One region of the Paenibacillus sp. GL_099_B genome, then DNA from elsewhere that is predicted to be linked to it. Evidence: predicted binding sites of a transcription regulator. Region 1 holds the regulator's gene; each other region holds the start of a gene.
What was found. The regulator LexA, encoded in region 1, represses DNA repair genes until DNA is damaged. The targets are predictions, from matches to a motif close to CGAACATATGTTCG.
Positions count from the first base shown of each region.

Region 1 (6,581 bases):
ATCTCGATTCTTGGCTGATTTTCCCTTGGGTAGCCGAGAACCGTGTTGCTCGACTGATTTGCGACGTATATCTTCCGGATGGTAATCCGTTTCCAGGAGATCCGCGTGGCATCTTGAAACGAAACCTGAAAGAAGCCGAAGAAATGGGATTCACTTCCTTCAACGTCGGTCCTGAACCAGAGTTCTTCTTGTTCAAAACAGACGAAAAAGGAAACCCGACTAACGAACTGAATGACCAAGGTGGATATTTCGACCTAGCGCCTACGGATCTTGGTGAAAACTGTCGTCGTGACATCGTTATCACACTTGAAGAAATGGGCTTTGAGATCGAAGCTTCCCACCATGAAGTAGCTCCAGGTCAGCATGAGATCGACTTTAAATATGCTGATGCTCTAAAAGCAGCAGACCAGATCCAAACGTTCAAACTCGTTGTTAAAACGATTGCACGTCAGCATGGTCTACATGCTACCTTTATGCCGAAACCGCTGTTTGGTATGAACGGTTCCGGTATGCACTGTAACCAATCCTTGTTCCAAGGCAAAGTGAACGCATTCGTAGACGAGTCGGACGAGCTGGGTCTGAGCAAAACTGCACGTCACTTCATGGCTGGAACTTTGAAGCATGCGCGTGCGTTTGCAGCAATTACGAACCCAACTGTGAACTCATACAAACGTCTTGTACCAGGTTATGAAGCCCCTTGTTATGTAGCATGGTCCGCCAGTAACCGTAGCCCAATGATCCGCATTCCAGCTTCCCGTGGTCTGAGTACACGTGTTGAGGTTCGTAATCCGGATCCGGCTGCTAACCCTTACTTGGCTTTGGCTGTTTTATTGAAAGCAGGTCTGGACGGAATCAAACGTGAGCTTTCCTTACCAGCTCCGATTGACCGTAACATCTACATCATGTCAGAAGAAGAGCGTGTGGAAGAAGGCATTCCAAGCTTGCCAGCTGACCTGAAAGAAGCATTGAACGAATTGATCCGCAGCGAAGTCATCTGTGATGCTCTCGGCGACCACGCCCTGGCTCACTTCTATGAGCTGAAAGAAATTGAGTGGGACATGTACCGTACACAAGTCCACCAATGGGAACGCGATCAATATATCACGTTGTACTAATAGCTCAATCCCTTGGCGCTCTAGCGCTGAGGGGTTTTTCTTTTTGTGGGCAAGGGGATATAAAAAAGCTAGGTAGAATATTATTCTACCTAGCTTTATGTCTATAGGAGCTCAGTCCTTAATTTCTGATAAATAATGCTCATATAACTTGTTTATTGAAGAGCTCGAAAGCAAGTGAGTGACTGCTTCAATTGATTCTCTCTTCCAATCAAACCAGCGCATTTCTTTTAACTTCATGATTTCTTCTTCTGAGAAACGCTTCTTTACCTCTTTTGCAGGATTTCCACCTACTATCGTGTAAGGGGCGACATCTTTTGTTACAACTGAGCCTGCTGCAACAATTGCACCTTCACCAATGGTAACACCCGGCATAATCATTGCATTCATGCCGATCCATGCATCGCTCTCTATAATGGTATCACCTTTGGTTGAGAAGGAACGGCTAATTTGATCAGCAAACGGATAAACAGTGATCCACTCCGCATGATGATTGTTATTTCCTCCCATAAGAATAACGACACCGGCTGCGATACATACATAATTACCAATAATTAATCGATCTATTTGCCATCCAAATTCCTCAATAGGGTTGAATAAGCTCCTCGATTTTTCATCTCCCCATAAATATCTCACGCATCCATCTTCAAAAGAAGAATTGTTATCGTAATAACCAGAGTAATAGGAGTAATCGCCAACTTCGATTAATGGATTGGTTACAATATCTTTTAAATACTTAATTTCAGACCAGTGATTAAATTGGTTTATATTCATTTTAATTTCCTCGCTTCTAAGTTATATTTCTGAGTAACTTAGAAGCGTGATGCGGTAGCTACATTCTTTAGTTTTTTTAGACGACGAATCATCTGAATCATCCTTCCTTTTGATATGAGGGCCATTGTAGCAATCACTTCTTTTTTTGTCAATCCTATTCTGATAAAGAGATGTCAGTAAGTAACCTCCCTCAAAGTGTATATAATGAAGAAAAAATTCAGGAAGAGTAAATATAGACAGAACACGTGTCCACCATTTGGAAGGGCGGATACATCACGTTGGAGTTATACAGGAACGGAAATAAGAATGTAAAGAGGAAGCTAGTATTCGTAGAATAAGTCTTAGCATATTAGTGTTAAGGCTTTTTATGTAGTCAATAAGAAATAGAATGGTTAATTAAATTATGATCATATCGTTGAAGCGAGAGTACGTTTTAATTGTTTGCTCTATTTTTACAGTATCTATATGTTGATAGTTTCATATAATTGCGTTATAATTCATTTATGTTTTTAGAAATTAAATTTTGAACAATTAATTGGAGATGTTAATATGGAACAAGAGAAGCAACTGGTTGCCGCACAGCGGACATTTTTTTATACAGGTCAAACTAAGTCTATTGAGTACCGTATTCGTGCTCTTCAGCAATTAAGACAGGGAATTGAGAAGTATCAGCAACGTATTCTTGACGCACTTCGTGCGGATCTAAATAAATCTGAAACAGAGGCTTATGGCTCTGAGATTCGGATCGTGTTGGGTGAACTGGATTTTGCATTGGAACATTTGGAGGAATGGGCTAAACCAAAACCTGTGCCTACAAATTCTGCTATACCTGATGGCACAAGCTTAATTTATCCTGAACCTTATGGAGTTGCTCTTATTATTGCACCATGGAACTATCCGTTCCAATTAGCTTTCGGCCCTCTAATTGGAGCCATTGCTGCGGGTAACTGTGCCATTATTAAGCCGTCTGAATTAACCCCAGCCGTATCACGTCTGACTTATGATTTGGTTCATGAGATATTTCCTAGTGAGTACCTGGCAGTTATGGAAGGGGAAGTAGAGACCAGCACAGCATTGTTGAAAGAAAAGTTTGATTATATTTTCTTTACAGGCAGTACAGGTGTTGGCCGCATTGTTATGAAGGCAGCAGCTGAGCATTTGACTCCAGTTACGTTGGAACTAGGTGGTAAGAGTCCGGTCATTGTTCATCAGGATGCGGATTTGAAGCTGGCAGCTCAGCGCATTGTTCGCGGTAAATTTCTGAATGCAGGGCAAACCTGTGTCGCTCCGGACTACTTGCTTATACACGAGGACGTACATGACAAATTATTGGAATTAATCGGCGTAGAAATTCAGGATAAATTTGGAGACGATGTGATGAAAAATGCTGATTTTCCGCACGTTGTCAACGCACGTAACTTTGATCGTTTATCGGTTTTGCTCCAAGATGGCAAAGCAATGATCGGTGGACGTTCTGAACGTGATCAGCTGCTCATTGAACCAACAGTTTTGGGGGAAGTTGATTGGAAATCCCCAGTGATGCAAGAAGAGATCTTTGGTCCAATCCTTCCTGTATTTAAGTATACCGACCTCAATCCCATGCTAGATGAGGTTGTTCGCCGTCCCAAACCACTGGCATTATATCTCTTCACTCAGGATGAGGATCTGCAGAATCAGGTTCTGAATCAAGTATCTTTTGGTGGTGGTTGTATTAATGACACATTGTCTCATATGACATCACATTATCTCCCGTTTGGCGGCGTAGGAGAAAGTGGAATGGGTTCCTACCATGGCCAACAGAGTTTTGATGTGTTTTCTCATCATAAAAGCATTCTTAAACGCAGCGAATAGTCGGCTAACGTAGAACAATATAAGTAGTATGAGAAAAAAGAGGTTGTCCCGTTTAACGGGACAACCTCTCTAAGTATCTTATTGTGAAACATCTGAACAACTTCAATACATATTAGTGAATATCACGGAAAAGGCCAATGACTTTGCCCAGGATGCTAACGTGTTTCAAACGCAACGGTTCAAAAGTCGAATTTTCCGGTTGAAGACGAATATGATCTTTCTCTTTGTAGAACGTTTTTACCGTTGCTTCATCGTCTTCAGTCATGGCTACTACGATATCGCCGTTATCTGCAGTTTGCTGCTGACGTACGATAACATAGTCTCCGTTAACAATGCCTGCTTCAACCATACTGTCTCCCACGACCGAAAGCATAAATACTTTCTGTTCGCCTACATAATGCGTAGGAAGAGGGAAGTAATCTTCGATATTTTCTGTTGCTGTGATCGGAACCCCTGCAGTAACTTTACCCACGACAGGAATGCGAGCAACGCTGTGAGCAAACTGATGTGAATGCTCTGACTCTTCCTGGCTGAGAAGTTCAATGGCTCTTGGTTTGGTTGGGTCACGTCTAATTAGACCTTTCTTCTCCAAACGATCCAGATGTCCATGTACTGTAGAGCTGGAAGCCAATCCAACAGCTTCACCAATTTCGCGTACGGAAGGAGGATACCCCTTCAACCGGACTTCATTGCGTATAAACTCCAGAATAGCCTGTTGCCTGCTGGATATCTTCGACATACCGTATCAACCCCATTTAGTAACGTTTGGGAAAATTATAACATAGAACCTCCGTTCGTACAAACATAAGTTCTAAATAAAATGCCATAAAATCAATGTTTTTTTGCAAATAAAGATGAAAATTTTCTTTGAGTCTAATCAAATACTGCAAATGACAGTTTCTATACAATAGAAGAAAGATAATAGAATGTAGGATGCAACAAAAAAAAGCGAACAATTGTTCTAAAAAGTTATTGTACAAAACAATTGTTCGTGTTATATTGATTTCAACGGATAGGAACAAACGTTTGGAGGTCGATATTTAATGAGATATTCTACTTATCAAAGTATTTACGAACCGGTGCATTCAGAAGTGGTTGAAACTAACATAAGGAATTTTAAGAAGGTTTTTGCAAAAGGTAATGTCCCAACTTGGGTCTTGAAATTAATAATCGTAAGCTTAATCATACTCGTTGGTTGCAGTACAGTATTGACTGTGTTCGCTGGCAATGAGAACGATCTGTTGCCTGGGGGGAAGATGGCAGTTTCACAAGGAGATACGCTATGGAGTATATCATTGGATCACAAACCTGAAACAATGGATACACGTGTATATATAGAAGCAATCAAGAAAGTGAATCAACTTCATTCAACTTCAATACAGGTGGGGCAAGTCTTAATACTGCCTCAATTCACAGAATAAATCTGCATATCCAAACGCGCTAATGCGTGTCAGCTTGACAAGCTGCCCTTATCATGTCAAAGTTAATGTGACTTTGTATTTTTGGAGGGGACAAGCTTGGATATAGATAGTCTGGTAGCACGTATTAATGAATTGGCCCGTAAGCAAAAATCCACTGGATTGACAGAGGAAGAGCTCGCAGAACGTGCCAAGCTTAGAGAAATTTATTTGAATAACATTCGAAGCAATTTCAGACAACAACTGGATACGATTGAAATTGTAGATGATGAGAACGATCAAGGCCACCAAGGCAAACTCAAACATTAAGGAAACCTAATGATATCATTATGATATTTAGGTTTCTTCCTGTTATCTAGAGGTTGCAAATTATAGGGGGAAATGTTGGTTTGCAGTTATGTAAGCCGATACAAAGAACATCTAAGGGGGATTCTCATGTCGCGTTCGTTCGAGAGAACGGTTCGGAAAAATTCTAAGCAGTTGAATCAGCAACGTAAAAAAAGCGGTAAACCGGTTTCCGGTACACCAGGTGAGGACGTATTTAAAGGACGCAGTCTTCTGTTTCCTATTTTTCTGATCGGACTAGCATTCCTGTACCTCTTTATGAGTACATTTCTTGTCAAAGCTCCGATGACCACTTGGGACTGGGTGACCTTGTTGCTGTATGTATTTTTGGCAGTCATCTTCATGCTCCGTCGTCCTTATGTCAAAATAGGAAGTAATCGGATTTTGACGACAAAAGGGAACCGTGAGCGCTCAATTGGAGTCGACGATATCGTGAAATTCAGAATTGAGCCAGGTACGGTTGTGATTGAGCATAATGCACGAGGTAAGAGATGGGTATTTACCAAACTACTCAATCGTTATGATACCGATGCAATAACTGAACGTCTTCTGAAATTCGCCAAAGCACATCAGATCACCGTGGAAACATACGAGAAAAAGTAATTTTGCATAAAGGGGAAGATGACCGAAATGGCGTTAAAAGCGATTTTGTTCGACCTAGATGATACTTTACTGTGGGATGAGCGCAGTGTTCGAGAGGCATTTCATGAGACTTGCTTGATCGCAGCTGAAGAGACGGGCGTTAAACCCGAAGACCTTGAAGAAGCTGTTCGTAATGAGGCACGTAATCTGTATGAGTCTTATGAAACTTTTTCGTTTACCAAAATGATTGGGATTAACCCGTTTGAAGGTCTTTGGGCTAACTTCACGGGTGGGGACCAGCCGGAGTTTCGCCAGTTGGAGCAGCTTGCACCCGCATATCGTAAAGAGTCATGGCGTCAAGGCTTGTTAAAGCTGGGTGTTGATCGTGAAGATTTTGCGGAACAACTCGCCTCACAATTTGGGGCTGAGCGGAGATCAAGACCCCATGTCTATGAAGAAACGATGGAAACGTTGAGTCATCTACAAGGGAAGTTCAAGC
Region 1 covers NZ_CM174430.1:4,343,807-4,350,387, reverse strand. Annotated here, with positions in the region: gene glnA (type I glutamate--ammonia ligase) at 1-1,115, shown strand, start outside; gene AC3ITG_RS19645 (CatB-related O-acetyltransferase) at 1,227-1,886, opposite strand; gene AC3ITG_RS19640 (aldehyde dehydrogenase) at 2,436-3,737, shown strand; gene lexA (transcriptional repressor LexA) at 3,850-4,476, opposite strand; gene AC3ITG_RS19630 (LysM peptidoglycan-binding domain-containing protein) at 4,781-5,158, shown strand; gene AC3ITG_RS19625 (DUF896 domain-containing protein) at 5,255-5,464, shown strand; gene AC3ITG_RS19620 (hypothetical protein) at 5,591-6,103, shown strand; gene AC3ITG_RS19615 (HAD family hydrolase) at 6,131-6,581, shown strand, end outside.

Region 2 (6,581 bases), 440 kb from region 1:
ACGCTGCTTGTTCCACTTCATTAAAGTAGTCTTCGGGATTGCGGTTTAGCGTCATTTTCCCAACCGGCAAAAATGGAAACTGCTCTGGCGGCCACAGCTTGGTTGGGTCCAGCGGATCAAAATCCAGTTCTGGATGCTCGCCGTCCTCCATAACCTGAACGCACAATTCCCATTCCGGGTAATCTCCTTGTTCAATGGCGTGATACAGGTCGAGTGTAGCGTGGTTAAAGTTCTGCCCCTGAATATCGCTAGCGTCTTTTTGGAGCAGGTTGCGTATGCCTTGATTGAGCGGTTCCCAGTGATATTTAATGAGCACGCCTGTGCCTTCCTGGTTCACCCATTTGTATGTATTGACGCCCGACCCCTGCATTTGTCGATAGTTGGCCGGAATTCCCCAAGGGGAGAAGAGAAACGTAATCATATGGGTAGCTTCAGGACTTAGCGATACAAAATCGAAAAACCGCTCCATATCCTGTGCATTGGTTAACGGGTCTGGCTTGAAGGCGTGTACCATATCCGGGAATTTAAGCGGGTCACGAATGAAAAAGATTTTCAGATTGTTACCCACCAGATCCCAGTTGCCATCTTCGGTATAGAATTTTACAGCAAATCCGCGCGGGTCCCGCAGGGTCTCCGGTGAATGTCCGCCATGTATAACGGTAGAGAAGCGAACGAACACGGGCGTTTGTTTGCCTTTTTCCTGAAACAGACGTGCACGTGTGTACTTCGATACCGGTTCATCACCGGCCGTTCCATACGCTTCAAATACGCCATGAGCACCAGCGCCGCGGGCATGAACCACCCGTTCTGGAATACGTTCACGGTCGAAGTGAGTAATCTTTTCGAGAAAATGATAGTTCTCCAGCGTAGTCGGTCCGCGGCTGCCAACGGTTCGTACATTCTGATTGTCCGTGATGGGATGGCCTTGCCGATCCGTTAATGTCTCAGGTGCCTTGTCTGAGGAATGCTCAGGTTGTGAAGACTGATGATTCATGGAGCACCGCCTTTCCTTATGATGGATTCGAATATATATTTTCCCTGCAAGCCGGTTCTATACATCGTTTTCATTAAAAAAAGCTTGTCACCCACCTCATGGCGTGGGATAATTAACTTTTGCCCAGCGGCCTTTTTGGAACGGAAAATGAAATTTGGACCGCTTGTCTAAGAATGGAGGCTGACCTAGGATTGTCTACACAACGTTATCCTTTTGCATATGATCCGGCAGAGCCCTTTGTATCCCGTTTAGGGGAATGGGTTGCCGATGTTTTTTACGATATTTTGCCTGAGTCCGGCTTCGAGGTACGGGATGAACAGATTTTTATGGCGTACCAGCTAGAACGGGCCTATGGAGATAAAAAGACCATTATGGCTGAGGCTGGTGTGGGAACAGGCAAGACATTAGTCTATCTGCTCTACGCGGTCTGTTATGCTCGTTATACGGGTAAACCGGCGGTAATCGCCTGTGCCGATGAGTCATTGATTGAACAACTGGTGAAGCCGGGCGGAGATATTGCGAAGCTGGCTGCACATCTGGACTTGGAAGTGGACGCACGTCTGGGCAAGTCACCTGACCAATACGTCTGTCTGAACAAATTAAGTGCGGTGCGATTTGCCGATGAGGATGCACCTGTCATTGAAGAAGTGCATGAGAGCCTTCCGGATTTTGTGAATACGCCGGGTACGCTTCAGGCATTCCATCCGTATGGTGACCGAAAACAGTATCCACATCTGAATGATCGTCAGTGGAACAAAATTAACTGGGACCCGTTCCAAGATTGCTTCGTTTGTCCCAAACGTCAACGCTGTGGTCTGACGCTATCACGTGACCACTACCGCCGTTCCAAGGACATCATCATCTGTTCCCATGATTACTATATGGAGCATGTGTGGACCTATGATGCGCGCAAACGCGAGGGACAATTGCCACTGCTGCCAGATCACAGCTCGGTTGTATTTGATGAAGGACATTTGCTGGAAGAAGCAGCCCTGAACGCACTGAGCTACAAGCTGAAACACCGTATCTTTGAGGAACTCGTGACTCGCCTGCTTGAAGGAGAGATTCGTGAATCCCTCGCGGAGCGTGTGGATGAAGCGATTGAGAGCAGTGAGCGACTGTTTGCGTTGCTGGATACGTATACGGTGGCAATTCCGGGATCGGAACGGAAAGAAGTTCGGGTAGAGCCGCCATTGCTGCGTGAGATTGAACGTCTCACTAGTGTGCTGGATGCGATCGGCGAAGAATTGGTATTTGAAAGTGGATTGTTCTCGCTGGATGGGTACCAGATGCGTGTCGTGGAAGAACATCTTGATATGATTCAGTCTGCGCTTGCTTTGTTCCGCAAGGAAGATGGGTACATCTGCTGGGCGGAAGAGAGTGAAGACGAGACGACCTTATCAATCATGCCGCGTACGGTGAAGGAAATGCTGAACGAGCGTGTGTTCAACACAGGCATTCCAATCGTGTTCTCCTCTGCAACGCTATCTGTGGATAGTTCATTCCGTTATGTGGCGGACAGCCTGGGGATTGAAGACTTTGTATCCTTCTCGGTCGCTTCGCCATATGATTACGCGGACAAAATGCGGATGAAGATTACGAATGAGGCCCTCCCAGGCCACCCGGAGAACGAAAATCGCATGCGGGATGCTGTGTCTTTACTTCAGGAGAGTGGGGGCCGTGCACTAATCCTGTTCCGTACGATGGAGGAATTGCGTGCATTCAAGCAGGACATCGTTCATGTACCTGAAGCAAAAGGTTTGCGCTTTATGTATGAGGGCGACCGGGAGATCAGTGATCTGATTGCGGCGTTCCAGCAGGATGAGGAAAGTGTGCTGTGCTCCGTTAATCTGTGGGAAGGGCTGGACGTTCCGGGTCCGTCATTATCCAACGTGATGATCTGGTCGCTTCCGTATCCACCACAGGACCCTGTATTTAATGCAAAACGTACAGCCTCAGCGGCACCTTATGAAGAGATCGATCTTCCATACATGCTGCTGCGTGTGAAGCAAGGTCTGGGACGTTTGATTCGGACCAGCAGTGATTCGGGTACCGCCGCGATTCTCGATGAATCGTTATACAGCAAAAAGGAAGCCAAAGACCGCATTGCGGCTCTGCTTCCCGAAGGTGTAGAATGGACAACCCTGACTCACTAGTTCACATTCATATTTAGAATATTTAACTTAACTGGCTCCCTTTCCAGAAGTAAGTACTTGTACGCTGCGGCTTCAACGTCCGGCTGTGATCAAGCGCTCATTTTGGAGGGGAGCCTTTGACTTGTGCAAGAGTTTTCTTTGTTAAAAAATACCCATGCTCAAATACCGTTCCCCGGTATCGGGCGCAATGCAGAGCACCCGGTGTCCCGGCCCCAGTTCCTTCGCGATGCGAAGGGAGGCCCACACCGAAGCGCCAGAGGAAGGGCCGAGCAGCAGCCCTTCCCGGGCAGCAAGCTGCCGCATCGTATCCAGTGCATCCTCATCGGACACCTGGATAATGGCATCCCACACGTCGGTATTCAGAATGTCCGGAATGAATCCCGGACTTGTACCGACGAGCTTGTGGGGTCCGGGCTCGCCACCGGACAGCACAGGTGAACCTTTCGGCTCTACCGCATAGATACGAATGTCCGGCAGCTGCTTGCGCAGTTCTTCTCCCGTTCCGGTGATCGTACCACCTGTTCCCGCCGTGGCAATGAAGGCGTCCAGCTTGCCTTCCATCTGTTGCATAATTTCGGGAGCCGTGGTGATCCGGTGGATGTCCGGGTTCGCCTGATTCTCAAATTGCTGGGGAATGAAGCTTCCCGGAATGTCGGCCTGAAGTTCTTTGGCCTTGCGAATCGCGCCAGGCATCCGTTCCGCAGCAGGTGTAAGTACGACATCTGCGCCATAGGCTTTCAGAATGTTGATGCGTTCCTTGGACATGTTGTCCGGCATGATCAGAATGGCCTTATATCCCTTGGCAGCAGCATTCATTGCAAGACCGATGCCGGTATTACCGCTGGTTGGTTCGATAATGGTTGCGCCGGGAAGCAGCAGTCCTGCCCGTTCAGCCTGAACGATCAGGTTATAGGCGGCACGGTCTTTGACACTACCGCTGGGATTGAAATATTCCAGCTTGACGTATACGTCAGCGGAATCGCTGCTTGTAAGTCTGTTCAGTCTAACGGCAGGTGTCTGGCCGATCAGCTCAGTAACATCTGCGGCAATGCCTGTATGTGCGGGTGTTTGATTATTAATTAAATGCGAATTCAAGTCCATGAAGTACAGCTCCTTGATTGATAAGACGTTGAAAGCAATTCCAATGAACAAGTCTGTCCGCCGTTAATGGCTGGCAGGCTTGTTTGCTTATAGGAATCAATTTTCATTACAAGTCTGAACAGAATGTACAGACATGTCTATTCCATCTTAATGAACGCAACCTTCCGGGGTCAACCTCTTTCGCTTAGGCAGAAGGATGGGGAGTCTGAGGAGTAAGTGGACTAAGAAATGTGAATTCAAACTATGACGGGTACATTAAGCAGATGAATCAGCTATAACGGCTGGGTCAGATCCATATCCAGATGCCGACTAAGCTCTTTTTTGACTTCATTCCGCGCGAACGTCCACAGCATATAGAAACGCTGCAAATATCCTCTGCACAGATACTGGGTTTCGATTCCATCAACTTGCCGTTTCTCCTCCAGAACCTTGACACCACGAGTTCTCATCTGTTTGCGAAGCGTCAGCATTTCCTTAAGTACATCATTCTGAATGCGGGTTAGAGACAGAATGTAGACCTCTGGCATTTTGAGCTGCAACGTATCCAGTGTACGAATATCCCGTTCAAGCACATCCAGCAGCAGGGTGCGTACAACCATGCTTTTAATCAATCGGTGGTCTTCATCCGCAGGGGATGGGGCGGAAGGGGATGATGACATACTTTCACTTCCTTAACCTTGAATTCGGACATGTTCTTATTTACAGAACGTATGTTCTTATATTATAATCAATATATGCAATGATGATACACAATACAACCGAGAAATATTGGAAGTAGCCCATATGTGATTCATGCTGAGGTTGTAGGCGGTGAAATAGGGACAGGCCTTCTCCAAAATAAGGTATAATATTTGGGTTTTGCAGGAAACCTAAGGGCATAAAGAAAACGACTTAATGCATCAGAGGAAGAGATGAAGAGCTTTTGGTTGGTACTAGCGAAGGTTAGTAAGAGTTGTCAAAGTGTTGCAACAAAAAAGCCCCTGCCTTGGGTGGCGGGGCCAGATGATCTGCCGAACCAGACGGCAGAGTTGTATATGAGCATAAAGCGGTTAAGCCAGATACTGAGGCTTCTCGTAAAGAGCCTCTTTTTCCAGAATCACTTTGTAAGGTCTTTCTTTACCCTTCAGGGAAGGGCCAATCGTAGTTAGCGGTACGGCCGGTTTGTGGAAACGATCTTCTTCTTTGGGTTCCGGAACCGGTCGTGATGATTCGGGCGCAGAACTGAGGCGTACCTTTTTCTCGCTGCCCCAGCGCTTGCTTATTTTTTTCGTTTCCGGTTTCATTCCGGTTCGCCTCCTAACAAATCGTTGATGGCGTTGAACAGATGACGGTTCTCCAAATCCATCTGCTGAAATATCGCCTCATCCGCTTCAATATGTCCAATAATATGGACCGTGATTACATACCTCTTGGCTACAGGATAGCATAGCAGATACTCTTTCTCAAGGTAGTCGTCGTAGAGATTGATCTTGATTTTGTTCTCCCGGTAAGAATCAATAACCAGAATTCGCTTCGGATCATCAGGCTGTTTGTCGTCGTTGGCGGACAAGTTATATTTTCTCCCCGGTTCCCCAACATTACCACATAATTGTTCAATATGACCACTGTCATCTGTACGGTATATGGCAGTCCCACGCACGGCAAATGGAGGAAGGGATACAAATGCACTGCGAAGTGCATCGCTCATTCGCTCCAACATAACCGAATCTGCTTTGCGGGTACGCAGTAACTCCCTGAAGAATCGCAGCAGCTTGAGCAACTGTAACCGGGCTTCGCCCTCAGACCTCTTGTGTTTCTCAATGATTTTTTCCACTTCGGGATCGCTCCATCGTCCCTGTTCTTCAATGCTGTCTGCGATTTTGGAACAGGCCACCGAGACGGCTGGCGCCCATTTCCCGTCTGAACGAATTTCATAAACCAGAGGATTTAAACCCAGCAGGTCTGTAGGCATGCGTAAACCTTCGATCTTGGAAGCGTCTTTGATGTCCGTAATATCTTCAGGGAGAATGAAAAAAATACGCTTTCGTCCTAGCCGACCCATAAACAAACCCATTTCCAGCATTGTATTATCACGGACAGAGGCATAGTACTTCCCGCGAATTTTCGATATATCATCCGGATGAAAAATAAAAATGGCAAAGTCAGTCGTACGAACTTCTGTTTCCAGATCGTCCATGGTATAACTGCTTGGATTAAAAACTCCGGAGTACCAAGGGGTAACTTCGGCCGAGAAACGCAAGTTTTCGTGTACTGCGGCTGCAATCGGCTTCGCTTCCAGCGAGCAGCCAATAAAGACTCTTGGCTTTAACGTTTTCATCAATCCGCCTCGC
Region 2 covers NZ_CM174430.1:4,784,650-4,791,230, reverse strand. Annotated here, with positions in the region: gene AC3ITG_RS21780 (catalase) at 1-994, opposite strand, end outside; gene AC3ITG_RS21775 (ATP-dependent DNA helicase) at 1,168-3,150, shown strand; gene cysK (cysteine synthase A) at 3,292-4,251, opposite strand; gene AC3ITG_RS21765 (YhjD family protein) at 4,524-4,910, opposite strand; gene AC3ITG_RS21760 (hypothetical protein) at 5,301-5,534, opposite strand; gene AC3ITG_RS21755 (nucleotide-binding protein) at 5,531-6,568, opposite strand.
Region 2: the regulator LexA is predicted to act here: its motif matches at 4,955-4,968, upstream of AC3ITG_RS21765 (YhjD family protein).

Region 3 (6,581 bases), 360 kb from region 1:
AGTAGTCGTATATCAATCCAATTACCGCCCGCTGTACGGACGTAGAGACGTTTGTCGATGCGTTTACCACAGACATAGCGCGTCATTAAGCTACCGCAGAAGGTGACGGCATGACGGGCGGGACATCGTAAGATTTATAGAACACATGGGCCATATATTCGAAGGCGCTCATATTGCGGATTTTATCAACAAATTCGGCGGGAGTTTCGGTCCACTGAAAGACGATTGTAGCGTCATTGCAAAGGTATACGTTTGGTGCCTGCGTCGGCTTGACGCGGGCTATTTCTACGAAACCAGGTCTTTCAGGATCATAAAGAACGGCAGTGTCAGGTGTAGCGAGGATTGCGGGAAACGTGTAAGGATCTTCGGGGATAATGATGTGGTTTACCGTGCAAGTTGGATACGGTGTCGTTTGTGCCATGAATAACCTCCTAGCGTTTTTAGTCCGCGTGACTATTAGTTAGAAAGCAAATAAATATCGTTACAGTACGTTGTTACGTGATACATGCGGATGACCGCGACCGTCCGGACCTGGGCCCGTAGGTTTCGTCCTGCTCCGCTAAGACAGGCGCTCATCAGGCGGTTATACTTGAAATTCGAACAATCCCGTCATTCCTCCGAGTACATCATCCGCCAGCCAATCAAGCGCGGTCCGACTTCGGAGCTTTTCGATAATCCTCGTTACGATTAATTCCGGATCGCCATCGACGTTCTGCGCGAGGTGAATGCCGCATGTGGCCGTATCCTCAACGTAATAGCGCGTTAGGTAACCGAGTCTGATCGGGATGACGCGGACCAGAAATACGGTGCAGCTCGATAGGTAAATTGCGGTGTTGTTATTTACGAGCCAGGCCGGAGTTATTGTGTGGTCCTCCGCCTTCTCTTCCCATACGTGTAAGATGAACACTTTATCCACGCGGCTCCCTCCTATCCGTAATGAGCCCATCAAGCTGCAGGTTAAAATCACCGCGTCCAGGCGTGAACAGTAATATTTGCGTCAGGAAATCGAGCGCATCCATGCCGCGCAGTCTAGCTACGAGTTGAGCCGTGATATCCATTATGTCGCCGCGTGCTTCAAGGCCGATCGCCATACCTCCGCTTTCTCCGTCTATGTACTGGCGCGGTTGCTCCGGATCTCGGTGAACTGAGCGAACCCATAGCGCGCCTGCATCGAAGAAGAACATGTAACGTTCGTTCAGTGCACATCCTGCGTAATCATAAAATTCGTCATCACTGTCAAATGGCCCGATCGCAACGGATGCTAACTCGAAACGGTCTTGCGCGCTCATCACATCACCCCGCGATAAACGAAGTCGATGTCTACGATGTCGGCCGCTGTTACGCTAAGCCCGGAAACATTGGCGTTACTGACGCCCTTCTCAACTGCGCGGAAACGAACCTCTACGTCTGAGAGCTGGCGGACGCTGTTAACGTAAAACATGCGGTTTGATTGCGTGAAATTGACGACGCAACGGTAAAGGTGTACAGGGCGGCGGCTCATGTTAGTACCTCTCTCGCGATAAGAACAAGAGCATAGACGAACTTGAGCATACGGATGAAGTTTCGGCCATATTTACTCGATTCAATGTTGTTAGGTGTAGTTTTCGTATTATTAACGGTTAGTTGCATGTTGCGTATCCCCTTTACGGATAAATTTAGTTAGTAGTTCTATCGCGCTCATATTGCGGATGTTATCAATGAAGTTCAAGTCCTCAACCGTCAGGTCGAAAATAGTAGGTTCGCCGTATGACGTAACGTACTCTGTCCCATCGAAATCGACCCTCTCCATAACTGCGATATTGTAATCAGGGTCAATGTAAATCGCGTGGTTATCATCTATAAGTGTGCCGGCGTACTCAATACGGAATGGTCCGTCAAAGTCGTCGACCTTGGTGACTACAGTAATGTTAGACATAATTCATTCCTCCTTGCGGGATTTTATGCAGACCGGTACGATGTTGCTTGATAATGATGAAACCTTTTGTTACGATATGCGTATAAGATGTTAACAGGTTATCTTGTCAACTAGTTTACTTGATTACAACTATACATCCGTGTTGTTATCTTGTCAACTAGTTTACTACATTATTTTTGGAGGAATTTTTGTGGCTATCCGGTTCTCGCTTGATAAGATAATGAAGGAACGCGGACTTGAACAGAAAGATGTCGTTCAAATTACCGGCATAAATCGCAATACTGTAAAGGCGCTCGCGTTGAACGCCAACGCGCGGATAGATTTCCCAACGCTCAATACCTTATGCGAAAAGTTAGGCGTGCTACCTGGCGACTTAATCGAATATATAACCGATAGAGATCGCGATATTGAGAAATAATCTATAGAGGACCCTTTGATAGTTGGAGGTCCTTTTTAGTTTATAAGTAAAATCCAATACATAAGGAGAGTCCAAATGACAAAGAAACTACAAGTTTTTGTTTCATCTACTTTCACCGATTTGGAAGAGGAAAGACAAGCCGCGGTTGAAGCTATTCTAAAAGCTTCGCACATACCGGCTGGGATGGAATTATTTCGCTCTGGAGATCAGTCACAGAAGGATACAATAAGAAAATGGATCGAGGAATCTGATGTATATTTGTTAATACTCGGAGGAAGGTATGGAACCATTGAGGAAACTAGCGGAAATAGTTATACCCATTGGGAATACGACTTAGCCGGTGAACTGGGGAAACCTCGCTTTTCAATAGTCATGTCTCAGTCATTGTTGGACTCTAAGGTTAAAACATTTGGCCCTTCTGTCATGGAACTAGAAAACGTAGGAAAGTATCGCGAGTTTAAGAAACAGGTACTGAATAAGATCTCTAGATTTTTTGATGATACCAAGGATATACAACTTACTATCATGCAAACATTGAGTGAATTGTCTAAAGATCCAAATCTTGACGGTTGGATTTCTGGGAAAAATACAACTAACTCACAAGACCTGGCAGCCTCGGTATTAGAATTAACCAAACAACTTAAGAAAGCCAAGTTGGAGAATGAGCGACTTCAAAAACTGACTATGGAATTCCAGAAAAAGGAGAAAGAATTACACGCTCCTGCCGATATCTCTGAGCGACTAGAAAATATTCTCGGACTATTGGAAGCGAAATATATTACGAGAAGAGACGGATTAAGTTGGGAGAATGTCGACGAAAAAGGAAATTTAGAGGAAATAGAATTAGAGTATCCCTCGGAATTTGATCCTTACTATATTCTAGACATAGACGGGACGTACGACAAATTCTTGATAGTAAATGAAATCGAGCTAGATGAGCTGGACGCCACATTAGCTAGAATCCGTATCCTGATACGTAAGTATAAACATGCTGAGGGGGTTCCCTTCCGCTTTGTATTGGCTATAGCCGGTGAACATCCAGAGATAGAAGAGATATGCGATACCTTCATAGCTAATGCATTAAAAATTGAAGAAATTACTGATAAAGAAATGTTTAGGATAGAGCTATGGGATGAAAATGTAATCAGTACCTTCGAAGAAAAACTGGGACTTAAATTGGTGTCATCACCAAAAAAATAACTTATCCGATAATAGTTTAGACGCAGTCAATTCCAAGCTGCGTCTTTTCTCTGTTTACTTCGGAGGAACCGTTACAAACGGGCGCGTTCCCTCATTCAGTCCGAGATACTTCCGCATCACAACCGCCGCCTGCGGAGCCATCGATGACCACCGCAGCCTCATCTCCGATTCATAGCCCCGGCATTTATAGCGCGCTGTCACTCCGTCATCGTCCGTTACCTCTTCGTAGACTTTAATGCCGCGCTGACGGAATTGCTTGCGGATCTCGTAAATGTCTGCGGTGACCTTGCGCTGAGCTTCCGCAATGACGTCGACGTACGGGCCGGGCGTCTTGAGCGTCGTGTTGATGAGCGCGATATCTCGTTCGAATGCGGTGAGGACACGCGGCAGTATAATATGCGATTTGATGAGCGCGCGGTCTTCCGGCGTAATGTCGATCATGTGCGGGGAGGCACCTCGCTTTCTCCTCCGTTATAGTGCGTTTGAATCCGCGAGAGCGGAACGTTTGTTCTTAGTATAACGCGGGAGTGGCGGATTATACAAGCGCGTTGATAACGGACGACGTCGTCCGTTTTAGATTGCGCAAAGTTGCTGAGTGAACGAATGGTTCAGGGGTGTGTCCAAAATTGGACGTACCTCATAAACGACAAAAAAGCCCGCGAACGGAAATGATATCCGCTGCAGGCGTTTGCGAAACATAAGAGGCTTTTTTTTATTAACTACTGAGTAGGAAGGAATTACCCTGCTCACTCACCATCTCATTGAAGGGCCAACTCAGCGCTCCTAAGTTTAATAATTTGAAGATCGATTTTTGGGAAATCCGTTAAACAGATTGAGGTATCCGAACAATACACTAAGGATTTCATCCACTACTTCTGGAGCATCATAAGCGACCCTCTCAACCTCATCGGTAGCATACAACTCATCTGAATATGAGACAGAAAAGTGAATGATTTTATTTCGTAATAACGTTAAGTTTTTGTAGTCATCCTTAATTGTTTGCGGGATCATTGATTCAAATAAATCTTCGACAACCTCTATTTTTCCATCAATTGATTTAAAGAACCCTGGTGGAGTAGCGTTTGGGTCACTGAGCCTCGCTTTCAATGTATTGTACCTATGTCCAGGCTCAAACTCGGAAATCGAAATTTTATCAAATACTATCTTAGACATAGTTGCTTCTACTGATGAGCAGAAATATATAATCGACGCTCTAAGGAACCTTCTTTTTACAAACTCATCTGTTGCCTCCCTAGCTTGTTCCAAAAAATACAACCCGTCATTATGCATCTCAGCCATATAGCTTCGATTTGCAACTGTAGCATTAATTTCAGAATTATCATTCATCATACAACTCTCCCTCAGACTCAACACATTTTTTTAGTGTAAGATTAGCAAATTTAAATGTTGTATTCTTTCCCGTTGTCTAAATCAAGAAAAACTGTGGCATTCCCATTCTTACTTTTTTGATATGTAACTTGTTTTTTAGTCGGCTCATCAACAAAATCGTACCTTCTCTCACCTTCCGAATTGACGGCATAATAGAACCTTTTTCGATTAGCAAGAAATTCTAGCGCGTTTCTAAAATCAAATCTTTTGCTGAAATAGGGGCTTTGAGGCGTAACATAAAAACATTGCCCACCAAACTGGCCACTCATGCTCATATCTAAAGCCATCTTTATCCTTGTATAGCCATAATTATCGAATAATTCTTTTACCGAAATAATATCTTCTTGCGTGGGAACTACCGAGTATTCTAATTCAATTAAATCTACTACTGTTTTTAGCTCATCCTCTCGGAATACCCCTGGATAAGATTCTTCAATTATCCATCTCGCTCCGTACTTTGCGTATAGCGCTGCAACAACAACATCTGTATCGACTGAAGAAAGCTCACTTTTCGAGATAACATTGCCTTCTTCATCTAACGATTCAACGATAACTCTTTTCGTGGTAAGCTGATTACGAAGTTTCTGCTCGCTAATATCCACCCAACCTCTAGCAGAAACCCTTGATATGCCATAATTGCCCATAAATTCCCCTCCTTCATCCTATTTATCTATTATTCGACACTAAGAGCCTTTTTCCTTTCAAAAAGACAGTGAATGAACCTCGCTCTCATCCGATCTCCCTATACTAACCGCAGAAATCAACGCGTACAAACGTGTGGCCGGCGAAGCGATATTCGAAATTGGCAAGCGTCTCAAATCGGTACGCGACGCTAAGATTGATGGGAAGACTGCGGAGGAACGGAAGCTCGCACAACAACGCGAAGATGCCGGCGGATGGATACGATGGCTTGAGGGTCATGTTGAGTTTACGCGGCAAACCTCTACACGCGCTATCCAATCTTACGAACAGTTTGGTACGACGTCGTACCATTTCGATGTCGGAAAAATATTCGAAATGCTTTCGCTCCCATCCGAAATCGACCGCAACGAGTTCGTCACCTCGCCGCACGCAATCCCGTCAACTGGCGAAACCAAAACGGTAGACGAAATGACCGTACGCGAACTGCGCGAAGTTAAAGCCGCACTCAAAGCGGAGAGGGAAGCGCGGGAAAAAGCGGAATCCGACTACGAAACCGTCCGCGATACTCTCGAATCGATGCGCGATCAGCCGCCGCAAGTCGAGTATGTATTATAGTACAAATTAACGTTACCAATTTCGGATGCCGCGCAATTAATTTATCGCACCCTATTGACTTCCTCGCCGCCGTGTGTATAATATAAGATCTTTTAAAGACTTTAAAGATCTAAGATCTTTTACTCAGTTATTCACTACGTTCATAACTTCGTACGCCCCGATAACAAGTGATCGTGACGGATAGATGGGCATCACACATGGAATTGCGCGGCAGAAACAAAGAATAAAACAATATGTTCCGCCCCGCTGCCCTCCTCCACCGAACCCTCCGAATCGGCGCCGTGAAATCTCCGTAAAATTGCCGTGGATTTAGCCGTTCAAATAGTGCACGAGGGTATTCGTTAGGGTAAGCGTATAAACGCCGCAATTTCACGTGGATTTCGCGGGAAGATCAAAGGAGCG
Region 3 covers NZ_CM174430.1:4,701,148-4,707,728, forward strand. Annotated here, with positions in the region: gene AC3ITG_RS21340 (hypothetical protein) at 86-421, opposite strand; gene AC3ITG_RS21345 (hypothetical protein) at 584-916, opposite strand; gene AC3ITG_RS21350 (hypothetical protein) at 909-1,289, opposite strand; gene AC3ITG_RS21355 (hypothetical protein) at 1,289-1,501, opposite strand; gene AC3ITG_RS21360 (hypothetical protein) at 1,613-1,915, opposite strand; gene AC3ITG_RS21365 (helix-turn-helix domain-containing protein) at 2,106-2,333, shown strand; gene AC3ITG_RS21370 (DUF4062 domain-containing protein) at 2,409-3,533, shown strand; gene AC3ITG_RS21375 (YhjD family protein) at 3,588-3,974, opposite strand; gene AC3ITG_RS21380 (hypothetical protein) at 4,323-4,883, opposite strand; gene AC3ITG_RS21385 (hypothetical protein) at 4,934-5,566, opposite strand; gene AC3ITG_RS21390 (DUF3102 domain-containing protein) at 5,700-6,179, shown strand.
Region 3: the regulator LexA is predicted to act here: its motif matches at 4,032-4,045, upstream of AC3ITG_RS21375 (YhjD family protein).